4 regions of the Streptacidiphilus sp. MAP12-16 genome follow, and region 2 is predicted to be linked to each of the others. Evidence: riboswitches for the same ligand, from Rfam matches in the RefSeq annotation. Region 2 holds a riboswitch; each other region holds the start of a gene.
The links. Region 2 has a riboswitch for cyclic di-AMP ahead of ABIA33_RS33845 (hypothetical protein). Riboswitches for the same ligand answer to the same signal wherever they lie in the genome.
Positions count from the first base shown of each region.

Region 1 (3,200 bases), on a different contig from region 2:
TGGCGGCCTCCGGAACGGAGAGCGGGTCGCGGGCCAGGCGGTCGGCGAGGCTGCCGCCACTGACCAGCTCCATGACGAGCCAGGGGTGCGGATGCTCGTCGGTGTCGACGATGTGATGGATGGTCACGACGTTCGGGTGCTGGAGCCGGGCGAGGGACCGCGCCTCGCGCAGCACTCGCTCGCGCATCTCCCGAGCACCGGCCGGGTCGGCGGCCGCCATCGCCGGGTCGAGCGGGCGGACCTCCTTGAGCGCGACCTCGCGCTGGAGTGCGATGTCGCGCGCCCGCCAGACCAGGCCCATGCCTCCGCCGCCCAGCTGCTGCAGCAGTTCGAAGCGGTCGTCGATGAGCCGTATCGCCGGCCCCCCAGTGTTCATGCCCGACATAGTAGGAGAAGCAGGCACTCGGGGAGACCCGCCGCGTGCTCGACGACCATGGCGGAGGAATCGACGTGCTCCAGGTCACCGATGTCTTTCTCGCCCGGGCGCGCTGAGGGAGCGTGCGGAGAGCCCGGCATGCGTCAGGTTGCATGCCGGGCTCTTCGTTCTCGGGTCGATCAGTACCAGTTGTGCGCCTGCCAGAAGGCCCAGGCCTGGTTGGGGCTGCCGTAGGTGGTGTTCATGTAGTCCAGGGCCCAGCGGAGCTGGGTGGCCGGGTTGGTCTGCCAGTCGGCGCCGGCGGAGGCCATCTTGTTGCCGGGCAGGGCCTGGGGCAGGCCGTAGGCACCGGAGGAGGGGTTGGTCGCGCTGACGTTCCAGCTGCTCTCGTGGGAGATGATCTGGTCGAACGAGGCGAGCTGGTCGGCCGGGACGATCTGCGCGGCGATGGACTGCGGGTCGCCAGTGAGGGTCGAGGCGGAGGCGTTGGTCGCGTTCGAGGTCGAGGTCCCAGTCGAGGTCGCGTTCGACGTCGAGGGCGCGGCCGAATGGGTGCTGCTGCTCTGAGTCGAGGAGGAGGCCGGGGCCGAGTCCTCGTGGTCGGCGGAGGTGGTCGCCTGGCCGCCGCTGAGCACCAGGCGCTGGCCCGGGTAGATCAGGTTCGGGCCGGAGGTCAGAGTCGCCTTGTTCGCCTGGTAGAGCGCCTGCCAGCCACCGGACACGTGGTGGGACTGCGCGATGGTGGACAGCCAGTCGCCGGAGACGACGGTGTACGTGCCGCCGCTGGCGGCGGGCTGCGCGGTCGCGTGCTTCACCGTGCCCGAGGTCGCCGCGTGCTTGGCCGCGGCCGGGGCGGAGGCGGTGTGGCTGCTGGGAACGGACGTGGTGCTGGAGCCGGTTGCCGCGGTGCTGACGTTGGCGGGTGCGCCGCCCTGGCTCAGGCCGGCCTGGGGGCCGCAGATGGGCCAGGCGGTCGGGCCCTGCGAGGCGAGGACCTTCTCCGCGACGGCGATCTGCTGGTCCTTGGTGGCCTGGTCGGCGGTGGCGGCGTACTGGGTGCCGCCGTACGCGGCCCAGGTGGAGGCGGAGAACTGCAGTCCGCCGTAGTACCCGTTGCCGGTGTTGATGGACCAGTTGCCGGTGCTCTCGCACTGGGCGACTGCGTCCCAGGTCGAGACCGGGGCGGCGAAGGCGCTGGTCGTGCCGACCAGCGGGAGGGCTATGCCCGCACCGGCGACACCGGCGGTGGCGACCAGGCGCTTGGTCTGGTTCGTGCGGGGGCGACGATGGCGGCCGTTTCCGGACAGAAGCATGGCAGGAATCCTCTCCGACGCCTGCGAGGTGAGCTGTCGGATTCGGGCCGTGAGGTAGCCCGGCCGCGCTGAGCACGGCTTCACCCCAAGCCGCAGCCCGTTGGGCTGCGGCGACTTACCTGGTTCCCCCGCCCCTGCCGTCGTGGGTGGTTGTGAGCGCCCTTGGCCTCCGGCGGCAGGATTCGGCGTTCCGGAGTTCTGGGTTCCGCTAAGTGCGAACAGGCTGCACGCTAAGCAGAAGGAGGCCTGTACCGCAACTTCCTGTGACGATGGCCACAGGAAGCACAGGTTGGCGTAATGTCCGTATTCTCCTATATAGGTACTACTTGATTTGAAAGTACTGTTTGCATAGGTAGATGCACAATTGACGCAGCGCCAGCTATTGGCCCGGGAGGGCGGTGGCGGGGGTCGCTCCCCCAGAGTCCGGGCTGAACGGGTGTCAGTTGCCGCGAGCAGGACGGGTGGCGGCCACGTAGGAGGATTCTCCTTGGTGACGTCTGATATATGACGAGCTGTGAGGTTACGGCGGCCTGAATCCCCCGTCGATGGATCGCGCAAGCGTGGTGGCACGGGTTGAAGGCTGGAGGGTCCTGGGTGCTGTGACCCTTGACACCTCTCTCGGCCGGTCCTAGCGTCTGCGGCACATCATATATGAGATCTCGATCCGGGCTTCTGGCCCGCCGAGGCACCAGCTTCGCCCGACGCACACCCCTGGAGCCGGAACCGTGTCCGACACACTCGCCCAGCCAGGCCGCTCCCGGCCCGGCGCCCTCCCGTCCCGGACCGAGGCGGTGCTGGACGCCATCAAGCACTCGATCCTCATCGGAGAGCTGAAGCCTGGGCAGGCGCTCGTCGAGACCGAGCTGGCCGAGCGTCTGGGGGTCTCCAAGACACCCGTGCGCGAGGCGCTGAAGACGCTGGCCGGCTCCGGCCTGGTGACCATGAGCCCCTACCGGGGCGCGGCGGTGCGCGAGGTCGACCGGGAGCTGGCGCGCTGCGTATACGACATGCGCCTGCTGCTGGAGCCGGTCGCGGCCGGGCGCACGGCAGTGGTGTCCAGCGGCGACTGGGGCGAGGCGGCGCTCGCGCTGGAACGGGCCGACCAGGCCGCGGACGCGGCCGACCGCTCGCTGGCGAACCGGGCGTTCCACCGGGCCCTCTACGCGGGCTGCGGCAACCCGCTGCTGGTGAAGTCGCTGGATGAGCTGCGGGACCAGACGGCCCTGGTGTCCAGCGCGGCCTGGGCCCGGCAGCCGTCCTGGCAGCGGGAGGCCCAGGAGCACCGGGAGATCCTGCGGGCCGCACAGGCCGGCGACGCGGATCTCGTACGCGAGCTGATGCGCGGCCACATCAGCGCCTTCGTGGCGCGCAACTTCCCCGAGAACGAAGCGGAGTAGGGCAGACCCATGACCTCGGAGACCTCGGAGACCTCGGATTCACCGGACCCGGCCCCGCCGCTGGACCTGCTGCGTGCCCGCTTGTCGACGGTCGTCGCCATTCCGGTGACCCCG
Region 1 covers NZ_JBGCBY010000035.1:40,496-43,695, forward strand. Annotated here, with positions in the region: gene ABIA33_RS32960 (serine/threonine-protein kinase) at 1-376, opposite strand, end outside; gene ABIA33_RS32965 (transglycosylase family protein) at 556-1,689, opposite strand; cyclic di-AMP (ydaO/yuaA leader) riboswitch at 1,695-1,887, opposite strand; gene ABIA33_RS32970 (GntR family transcriptional regulator) at 2,415-3,086, shown strand; gene ABIA33_RS32975 (dihydrodipicolinate synthase family protein) at 3,096-3,200, shown strand, end outside.
Region 1: it holds a riboswitch for cyclic di-AMP, as region 2 does, so the genes downstream of both, ABIA33_RS32965 (transglycosylase family protein) here and ABIA33_RS33845 (hypothetical protein) in region 2, are expected to answer to the same signal.

Region 2 (3,200 bases):
GCGCGCACCACCGATTGGCGTGATTCTTGCGGCCGCCTCCGGACTCGATCTACGGCGGCAGCTCTCAGCAGGTGTTGATTTCGGCCACGACCTGGCAGGCGTTGGCCGGACCGCCCGCGCCCGCGATGTAGTGCGAGGCCAGGGCCTGAAGCATGGCCCGCAGTTGGGCCTGCTGGTCGGGGGCGAGCGGCGCGAGTACGGCGGCTTCGGCGTCCTGGATCGCGCGCTGGGCCGCGGCCAGTTGCCGGACTCCGGCGTCGGTGGCGCGGATCAGGCGGCTGCGGCGGTCCGCCGGGTCCGCGATCCGTTCGACCAGGCCCGCCTTCGCGAGATCGTCCACGAGGTAGACCATCACCGTCCGGTCGACGCCCAACTGGCGGGCGAGCTCCGCCTGGTTGCGCGCGCTGTTGTTCGCCGCGCCGGAGAGCGCCTCGAATCCGCGGTGGCCGTGCGGGATCTCGGCGACGGCCTGCCCCATGGCAGAGCTGTACGCGCGGAAGCACTGTGCCAGCAGCCACCCGAGGCTGTCCTCGAGCCCTGCCGGCAGGAGGGCTGGTTCGTTGGCGGTCACGGGGCCCAGCCTAGTGCAAGCTTTGCTTGACATATAGTCTGCGTTGCAGACAGTCTTGTCGACAGACAAGCTGTGTTACCACCTATCTATCTGCGAGGCCCCCCATGGCGCACCTGCTCCACATCGACTCCTCCGCACTCGCGGCCGGCTCCGTTTCCAAGGACATCGCCACCACGTACCGCAAGGCATGGCAGGACGCACACCCGGACGGCACTGTCACCCACCGCGACCTCGGCCTGGCCCCCGTTCCGCCCCTGCTCGAAGCCGGCATCACGGCCGGATTCGTGCCTGCCGAATCCCACACGCCGGAGCAGGCGGCGGCCTTCGCCGTCCGCCAGCAACTGGTCGACGAGGTCGTCGAGGCCGATGCCTACCTGCTGAGCGTGCCCATGTACAACTGGGGCATCCCGGCCACCTTCAAGACCTGGCTGGACCAGATCATCGTGCACGGCCAGACGATCGCCTTCGGCGACAACCCGCCGCTGGGCGGCCGTCCCGCCACCGTGATCCTCAGCTACGGTGGCGGCTACGACCCGGGCACCCCGCGCGACGGCTGGGACGCGGTCCAGCCGTACCTGGAGACCGTCCTGGTCAAGGCGCTCGGCCTGGACGTCACCTTCATCAAGGCCCAGCTCACCCTCGCCGGCAGCAACCCGGCGATGGCCGACCTCATCCCCCTGGCCGAGCAGCAGCGCGAGGCGGCCCACACCGCGGCGGCGGTGCGGGCCCGCAGCGTCGCGGCCGCACTCACCGCCTGACCCGCGCCCGACCGCTCCGACCTGCCCGGACGGTACCGGGCCCGCCCTGCCCCGCCAGCGGATTTCCCGCTCGGCGGGGCAGCGCCACGCCAGGGCACCGTCGGCGTTTCCCCCCGCACTGTGAGTCGGGGCACATTTCATTGTCCGATTCACATAAGTATGTCTAGCCTGCAGTCTCCGCCGTGGGCGGACCTGCCGCCGGGACGCCGAATCCTGTCCACTCGCCGGCGGGAAAACCGAGCACCGAATCGGACAGGAGCGGGGGAACCAGGTCAGTTGCCGTGCCACGCGCACGCCCGGACGGGCGTGCCGGTTTCGGCTCGGGGTGAAGCCGCTTCCCCGGGCGGCCGGGCTTCCTCAGGCCCGAACCCGACAGCTCACCTCGCAGGCGTCACGAGGAAACCTGCCATGAGCTTTTGGACCACCCCTGCGCGCTTCGGCGCGATAGCCGGCGCTGCCGCGCTGGCCACCGTCCCCCTGGCCGGCACGGCGCACGCCTCCGTCAGGGTCACCCAGGACCGGATCACCCCCAGCTCCATGACCGCCGGTTCCGCCACCACGGCGAGCCTCAGGGTCCACTCCAGCTCCTGCTTCACCGCGCGGACGCTGGGCGTGGGCATCCGCGACGCGGTCGGCAACAACCTGGACTTCCCCGGCTCGGCGTCCAACGTCCGGATCTGCCCGGGCGGAGTCTCGATCACCACCGGCAGCCGCACCCTGCCGACCGGCAGCTACACCCAGTTCGGCTTCTGGCAGGACACCGCGGGCAGCTGGCACAACCTCTCCTCCCGCACGCTGACGGTCTCGGCCGCCTCCGCGTCGGCACCGGCGACCGCGCCGACGACGCCGCCCACGAGCGCCCCGACCAGCGCCCCCACCAGCACCCCCACGACCGCGCCCAGCACGCCGGCGGCCGCCCCGGCCTCGCCGCTTCCGGGCAAGTCGCTGACCTGGTCGGACGAGTTCAACAGCCCCATCGCCTGGGGCTCCCGCTGGGTCGGCACCACGAGCACCGCGTTCCAGTACGGCAACCACAACCCGAACGACAACAAGCTCGACTGGCTCAGCGAGAGCGCCGTGAGCGTCGCGAACGGCGTCGCCACCTTCACTGCCACGCCGTCCTCGAACACGCTGGAGAACGGCAAGCAGGCCTGGACCACCGGCCAGCTCACCACCGAGGGCTCGACCGAGGGCTTCCAGGTCAGGACGGGCGACTACGCCGAGACGCGGGTCAAGCTGCCGTCCGGTACCGGCGCCTGGCCGGCCCTGTGGACGTGGAAGAACGGCAACGGCGAGGTCGACTCCTTCGAGTACCACCCCGACAACCCCAACCTGCTGGAGCTGACCAACCACGTCAACGCCGCCCACGACTACTACACCAACAGCGGCGCCATCAGCCCGAACTCCTGGGTGACCATCGGCACCTACTACGGCGCCAACTCGGTCGACTGGTACGTCAACGGCACCAAGGTCTACTCGGACGGCGTGGGCGTCGGCGCCAACTGGTCGGCCTACCTGAACCTCAGCCTGTCGGTCAGCGCCGGGCAGTACCACCCCTCCCCCACCAGTTCGGCACCTATCACCTTCGCGGCCGACTACGTGCGCGTCTACCGCTGAGCCGTCCCGCTCGGGAAGCTCTCGCCCGGCGCATGTCCGAAGGCGCGGCACCTGCATCGTGAGCAGGTGCCGCGCCTTCGGCCTCAGGTCCCCGGGACCTGCTGCTCCAGGCCGGTCACCTTCCGGACGTGCAGCAGGCTCGGTTCGGCGAGCAGCACGTGCAGGCGTTGGAAGACCCTGCGGGCCTCCACTGCGTTCCAGTCGTCGGGGAGCAGCTCGGCCGGTAGTCCGGGGTCGAGGTAGGGCAGGCGGCG
Region 2 covers NZ_JBGCBY010000037.1:63,945-67,144, forward strand. Annotated here, with positions in the region: gene ABIA33_RS33835 (MarR family winged helix-turn-helix transcriptional regulator) at 65-571, opposite strand; gene ABIA33_RS33840 (FMN-dependent NADH-azoreductase) at 676-1,329, shown strand; cyclic di-AMP (ydaO/yuaA leader) riboswitch at 1,561-1,734, shown strand; gene ABIA33_RS33845 (hypothetical protein) at 1,738-2,946, shown strand; gene ABIA33_RS33850 (PaaX family transcriptional regulator C-terminal domain-containing protein) at 3,030-3,200, opposite strand, start outside.

Region 3 (3,200 bases), on a different contig from region 2:
TGTGGGGCGGCCTGCTGTGCCTCGTCCTGGCGATCCTGGCCGTGGTCCAGGTGCTGCGCCCGCTGCCGAAGGTCAACCTCCGGCTGACCGCCGACTCGACCTACGCCTTCACCGGCTCCACCCCGGCCCTTGCCTGGCCCGCCAGCGGGCAGGCGACCGCCGAGGTCCCCGGTCTCGGCACCCTCGGGCACAGCGGCTCGGACAACCCGGTGCCGATCGCCAGCGTGACCAAGGTGATGACCGCTCATCTCGTCCTCAAGGACCACCCGCTGAGCACGGGTGAGCCCGGGCCGACGATCACCGTCGACCACCAGGCCGCGCAGGAGTACACCACCGGCCTGGCCGGCGGCGAGTCCGTGATGAAGGTCACCGAGGGTGAGCAGATCAGCGAGTACCAGGCCCTGCAGATGCTGCTGATCCCCTCGGCGAACAACATCGCCCGCCTGCTCGGCCGCTGGGACGCGGGCTCTGACGCCGCGTTCGTGACGAAGATGCAGGCCGAGGCGACGGCGCTGGGGATGTCCAAGTCGACCTACACCGACCCCAGCGGCCTCGACGGAACCACCAGGAGCACCGCGAACGACCAGCTCAAGCTGGCCGGAACGGTGATGCAGGACCCGGTCTTCCGGGAGATCGTCAGCACCCCCTCGTTCACTCCGCCCGGGAACGCGTTGACGTACAACAACAACAATCTGCTGGGCAAGAACGGCGTCATCGGCATCAAGACCGGCTCCAGCAGCGCGGCCCTCGGTTGCCTGATGTGGGCGGCGCAGCAGCAGATCGGTGGCACCACGCAGACCATCGTGGGCGTGGTGCTGAGCCAGCCTGCCTCGAAGAGCACCGGCGGCTGGCTGCCCTCGGTGCTGATCAACAGTCAGAAGGTCGTCGTCAGTGCCGAGGGCACGCTGCAGGCGCACACCGTCGCGAAGAAGGGCGACGTGGTCGGCTACGTGGACGACGGGCTCGGCGGCAGGACCCCGGTCGTGGCCTCCAAGGACGTGACGGTCGTCGGCTGGAGCGGGCTGTTGGTGAACGTCACGCTGGTTGCCGCCGACGGCGGGGTTCCGCACACCGGCACGGCGGGCACGACGGTCGGCATGCTGGAGGTGGGATCCGGGCAGAACGCCCAGAAGATCCCGGTCACGCTCCAGCGCGAGCTGTCCCAGCCCTCCCTCGGAGCCAGGCTGACCCGACTCGGGTAGCCGCTTCCCTCCTTCTCCCAGTGACCCGGTGCACCTGTGCACCGGGTCACTGCCGTTCGTGCGGGTGCGGTGATCCATTCAAATGCCCACATAACGGCACCAGGTGGGACCACCGGCGGTGACGGGCATCACAAACCATTGTGGTTTCAACGGCCGCCTGCCTAGCGTGCGAGGCGTCCGCACTTATGCGGAACAGACACCTCCGGAACGCCGAGTCCTGCCACCGGAGGCGTCGAGACCCGACACACCGCACCACGGCAGGAGCGGGGGACCCAGGTAAGTCGCCGCGATCACGCGATCGCGGCTAGGGGTGAAGCCGTGCAGCGCACGGCCGGGCAACTCCAGCCCGAATCCGACAGCTCACCTCGTAGGCGTGGGAGAGGAACTCTTCTTCATGCTGTCCAGCACCGGGCGCCGTCGTGCCCCGAAGGCCCGCCGCAACACCACCCAGCGCCTTATCGCCTCGGCCGGCCTGACCGGCGTCGGCCTCGCCATCCCCCTGGTCAGCGCGACCACCGCCTCTGCCGCCTCCGTCTCGACCTGGGACGCGGTCGCCCAGTGCGAGAGCACCGGCAACTGGTCGATCAACACCGGTAACGGCTACTACGGCGGGCTCCAGTTCTCCGCCTCCACCTGGGCCGCGTACGGCGGCACTCAGTACGCGTCCTCGGCCGACCAGGCCACCAAGGACCAGCAGATCGCCGTCGCGGAGAAGGTCCTCGCCTCGCAGGGCCCGACCGCCTGGCCCGTCTGCGGCCCGCAGGCCGGCCTGAGCCAGGGCGGCGCACCCGCCTCCGTCAACACCTCGTCGTCGTCCACGACCTCCTCGTCCTCCTCGGCGTCCGCGTCCTCCGGCGCCACCACTCCTTCCACCCACTCCGCGTCCACCTCTTCGACCACCACCCCGTCCGCCGGCACCACCGCCGGCAACTACACCGTGGTCTCCGGCGACTGGCTCTCCACCATCGCCGGCAAGGAGCACGTCTCCGGTGGCTGGCAGCGCCTCTACGCCCTCAACAAGTCCACGCTGACCGCGGGCCCGAACGTGATCTACCCCGGTCAGCGTCTCTCCCTCGGCGGCGGCGTCGCGTCCAAGTCCTCCACCAGCTCGGACGCCGGCTCCAGCACGAGCTCCAGCACCACCGCCAGCACTGACGCCGAGTCCGGTTCCGACGCCGCCTCCGCTGCCGCCTCCCACTCGGCTTCCGGCTCCGGCTCGGCGGTCACGCAGGCCACCCAGGCCGTCTCCGCCGCCACGACCAGCAGCACCGTCAGCGGCAACATGGCCGCCGCGGTCGCTTTCGTGAAGGCGCACGTCGGCGACGCCTACGCCTACGGCGGCACCGGCCCGTCCAGCTGGGACTGCTCGGGTCTGGCGCAGGCCGCCCTGGCCCAGGCCGGGATCTCCATCCCGCGCACCAGCCAGGAGCAGGCCTCCGCCAGCACCCGCGTCTCGCTGAGCTCGCTTCAGCCCGGTGACCTGCTGTTCTGGTCCAATGACGGCACCGCTGCCGGTGCATACCACGTCGCCGTCTACGTCGGCGGCGGCGAGTACGTCGAGGCCGCCAACCCGGGCGCCGGTGTCAAGACCGACACCATCAGCAACTGGGCGCCGGACTTCGCCGGCCGCATCAGCTGATCGCAGCTCTCCTGCCTCACCGCCCGGCATCGTGCCCCTGCAGCCGACGAACCGTCAGCCGCAGGGGCACGATGCTGTCGGCTGGGCCGCCGCCGCTGACGCGGAGCGACGTCTCGCAAGCGCGCCTCGCGCCTCCTTGCCGGGCATCGCGGGTCGGCCGTGGTTCGATATGAACCAGTTCGCGGTATTCGCTTCCCGCCCGTTTCGCGCGCCCGGCCGAGTCGCGGCCGGTGTGCGGCGCTGGTTTCCTGGAGCAGGCGCCCGGTCCGCTTCGCGGGGAGGCGTTCACCCCGGTTCACGCCGAGCCAGACCACAGGAGAGGGCGCACCATTGCACACCATCGAACTGACGCCGGCCGT
Region 3 covers NZ_JBGCBY010000001.1:244,238-247,437, forward strand. Annotated here, with positions in the region: gene ABIA33_RS01085 (D-alanyl-D-alanine carboxypeptidase) at 1-1,202, shown strand, start outside; cyclic di-AMP (ydaO/yuaA leader) riboswitch at 1,438-1,591, shown strand; gene ABIA33_RS01090 (transglycosylase family protein) at 1,576-2,841, shown strand; gene ABIA33_RS01095 (chemotaxis protein) at 3,172-3,200, shown strand, end outside.
Region 3: it holds a riboswitch for cyclic di-AMP, as region 2 does, so the genes downstream of both, ABIA33_RS01090 (transglycosylase family protein) here and ABIA33_RS33845 (hypothetical protein) in region 2, are expected to answer to the same signal.

Region 4 (3,200 bases), on a different contig from region 2:
GACTTGTCGGGGGTGGCGTCCAGGTCGAGCATGGCCTGGTCGATCAGCCGCTGCTCGGTGGCGTCGTAGCCGACGAGCTCCGGGCCGATCTGCTCGATGACCGCGAGCACGGCCTTCTCCACGCCCTTGCCGCCGTAACGGGACTTGTCACCGTCACGCAGCTCCAGGGCCTCGAAGGCGCCGGTCGAGGCGCCGGACGGAACGGCGGCACGCCCGGTGCTGCCGTCGTCGAGGCCGACCTCGACCTCGACCGTGGGGTTGCCTCGCGAGTCGAGGATCTCCCGGGCTACGACGACGTCGATGGACGGCACAGGCATCTCCTTGGTGGATTACTCCGGTGGGCTCTTCCCCCTGAGCCTATCCGCAGCGGAGGGTCCGACCACCCTGACCCGACGCGAGTCTCACCTGACGGAGCCCCTACCCACCAGTAGTTCACCTGGTGGGTAGGGGCTCCGTCAGGTGAGGTGCCCGCGGTGCGGCTGTGGTCAGCCGACCTGGAGCTTCTGACCGGGAAGGATCAGGTCGGGGTTCCCGCCCACGGTGGTCTTGTTCTCCTGGTACAGCGGCTGCCAGCCGCCGCTGAGGTGGGCGGACCGGGCGATACCGGACAGAGTGTCACCGGGCTTGACGGTGTAGTTGCCGTGGCCGATCTGCGGCTTGGCAGCGGAGGTCGGGGTCGCCGTCGGAGCGCTGGAGGTGTGCGTGCCGGTCGAGGTGTGGGTGCCGGTCGACTGGTGGTGGGTGACCGACTTGTGCGTGGTGGTCCCGGTCGAGGTGTGCGTCGGGGACGCGGTGTCGAGGGCGGGCGCGGAGCCGCCCTGGCTGAGTCCGGCCTGGGGGCCGCAGACCGGCCAGGCGCCGACGCCCTGGGAGGCGAGGACCTTCTCGGCTATCGCTATCTGCTGGCTCTTGCTGGCGTGGTCGGCGGTCGGCGCGTACTGCGTGCCGCCGTACGCCGCCCAGGTCGAGGCGGAGAACTGCACCCCGCCGTAGTAGCCGTTGCCGGTGTTGATGGACCAGTCGCCGCCGCTCTCGCACTGCGCGACACGGTCCCAGGTGGACACGGAGGCGGCGGAGGCGCTGCTCGCCGCGATGAGCGGCATGGCTATGCCGGCCGTGCCGAGGCTTGCGGTGGCGACCAGGCGCCGGGTCTGACTGGTGCGGGGCTTGCGATGGCGGCCGGAAGACGCGTTGAAGACCATGTCAGGGTGTCCCTCTCCGACGCCTGCGAGGTGAGCTGTCGGGTTCGGGCCGTGAGGTAGCCCGGGCGCTGACGCGCCTTCACCCCCAGCCGCAGCCTTGCGAGCTGCGGCAACTTACCTGGGTCCCCCGCTCCTGCCCGTTCGAGAAGTCGAGTTCCGCCCCCCGGTTGGGCAGGACTCGGCGTCCCGCGAGGCGGCCGCCCGCGCATGCGGGCGTTCCGGGCAGGCTAGGCAGAGAGGCGCATGATTCACAAGGCACCGCCGGTGTTCAAGTCGCTTGCTGAGAGGCGAGAACCCTCGCGACCGACCACTGACGATGCCACTCCAGCAAGAGCTTGCGGATCACGTCGCACCCGAGGATCGGGGTAAGACCCAGAGGTGGGGCGGCTGTCGCCAGCGCTGCCTCGATGCGTTTCACGGCGTGGGTGAACGTCGATTCGTCCGGTGCGACTCCCAGAGTGAGTGCGGCGCGAATCACATCGGGGTAGACCGACTGCGCGCGCTCGTACGCCAGATAGTGCTTCAGATCCCGCTCCAGACCGAACGCATGGGCAGGGGACACCTCGGTGACGGCGTCCCGCCAGGCGGCGATGACCTGTCGCTCCTGCGCCGCTGGATATCGCATCCGGCACAGATGGGTCGCGAGATCGTACAGCGGGTCGCCGAACATCGCGTGCTCCCAGTCGATGACCCGAAGCCGATCGGCCGTGTCGATCACGATGTTCTGCCGGTGCACATCCGTGTGCAGGAGGCTGAACGGCCGCCCCTGCAGCTTGGGCAGCCCGGCGCCGAAGCGACTCATGGCGTCGTCGCCTACGCCCAGTTCGCGGAGCAGCCAGCCGAACTCGTCCCGATGGGCATCAGCCAGCTTCGTCTGGGCGAACTGCACCAGGCTCCCCATGAAGGCCGAGGAGTCGCCCTCAGGGGCCCACGGTTTCGGGAGCGGCGGCAAGTCCTGCCGCTCGAAGCGAACCAGTTGAGCGAAGAAGCGCGCGATCTGGTCGACATACGACGCCGGTACGATCGCCCCCGCGGGAACCCGATCCGCGAGCGTCCAGCCCTCGACGTAGATGAGCACCGCCGTGCCGTCAGGATCGGTGTGCAGCACCTGTGGGACGTCGACGCCCCGTCCACGCGTGGACGTGCGACGAACGTCCTCCAGGACGCGCAGCACGGCACTCTCATTCGGCCAGATTCGCCAGACCATCTCGGAAGTGGGCCGGCGGACGCGGAGCAGCTCGGGAGCGGACCGGCGGACCCGGAGCAGGAGGGAGGTGCCGACGCCCAGTCCGAGGGTGCAGGCGTCCTCCGGGGTCAGCCGCACCCGATAGTTCCGGTTGTGGAAACCACCTGTGGAGACGACTCTTCGCCGTACGGAGTTGACCAGATCGTCGTAGACAGCCTCGGGTGCCCGAACCACCACGGGCTCCACACCTGCGGTCGGAGAAACGAGGTCACTGCTGATGATGATGGCAGCTCCTGGCACTCAGGAAGATGGCTTGGTTTCTGCACCGGACGGGGCCGAGTTTGAAAGCCACCCTAGTGGGGAACGAGGTTGCCCGCGCCTCGGACACGGCTCCGTTACCACGATGTAGCACGGCGTCAGAGGCGGGGCGCCCAGCACAACTCATCGAGGTGCGCGATCAGGTGTCGGACACCTGCCGCTCGCAGGCGCGCCTCCGTCCTCTCGGTCGGCGCGAAGCCGAGAAACCGCACCTTCGCGGAGGCGGCTGCCTTGAAGTCGGATTCGGAGTCACCGATCATCAGACACCGGTCAGTGACCCTGCAGCCCAGCCCGTCCAGGGCACGGGCGACGCAGTCAGGGTCCGGCTTCATGAAGTCCGGGTCGGGATTCCGACCGTAGATGTGCCCCTGAAAAGCGGCTCTGAGTCCGCTGGACTGCTCAAGGGCCAGGAAGGCGCGTATTGCCTCGGGGGCGTTGTTGCTGGTGATCGCGAGTCCACGGCCCTGCCGGATCAGCTCGCCGACCAGCGCGTC
Region 4 covers NZ_JBGCBY010000003.1:339,443-342,642, reverse strand. Annotated here, with positions in the region: gene eno (phosphopyruvate hydratase) at 1-311, opposite strand, end outside; gene ABIA33_RS05425 (transglycosylase family protein) at 486-1,202, opposite strand; cyclic di-AMP (ydaO/yuaA leader) riboswitch at 1,208-1,364, opposite strand; gene ABIA33_RS05420 (phosphotransferase) at 1,471-2,409, opposite strand; gene ABIA33_RS05415 (HAD family hydrolase) at 2,805-3,200, opposite strand, start outside.
Region 4: it holds a riboswitch for cyclic di-AMP, as region 2 does, so the genes downstream of both, ABIA33_RS05425 (transglycosylase family protein) here and ABIA33_RS33845 (hypothetical protein) in region 2, are expected to answer to the same signal.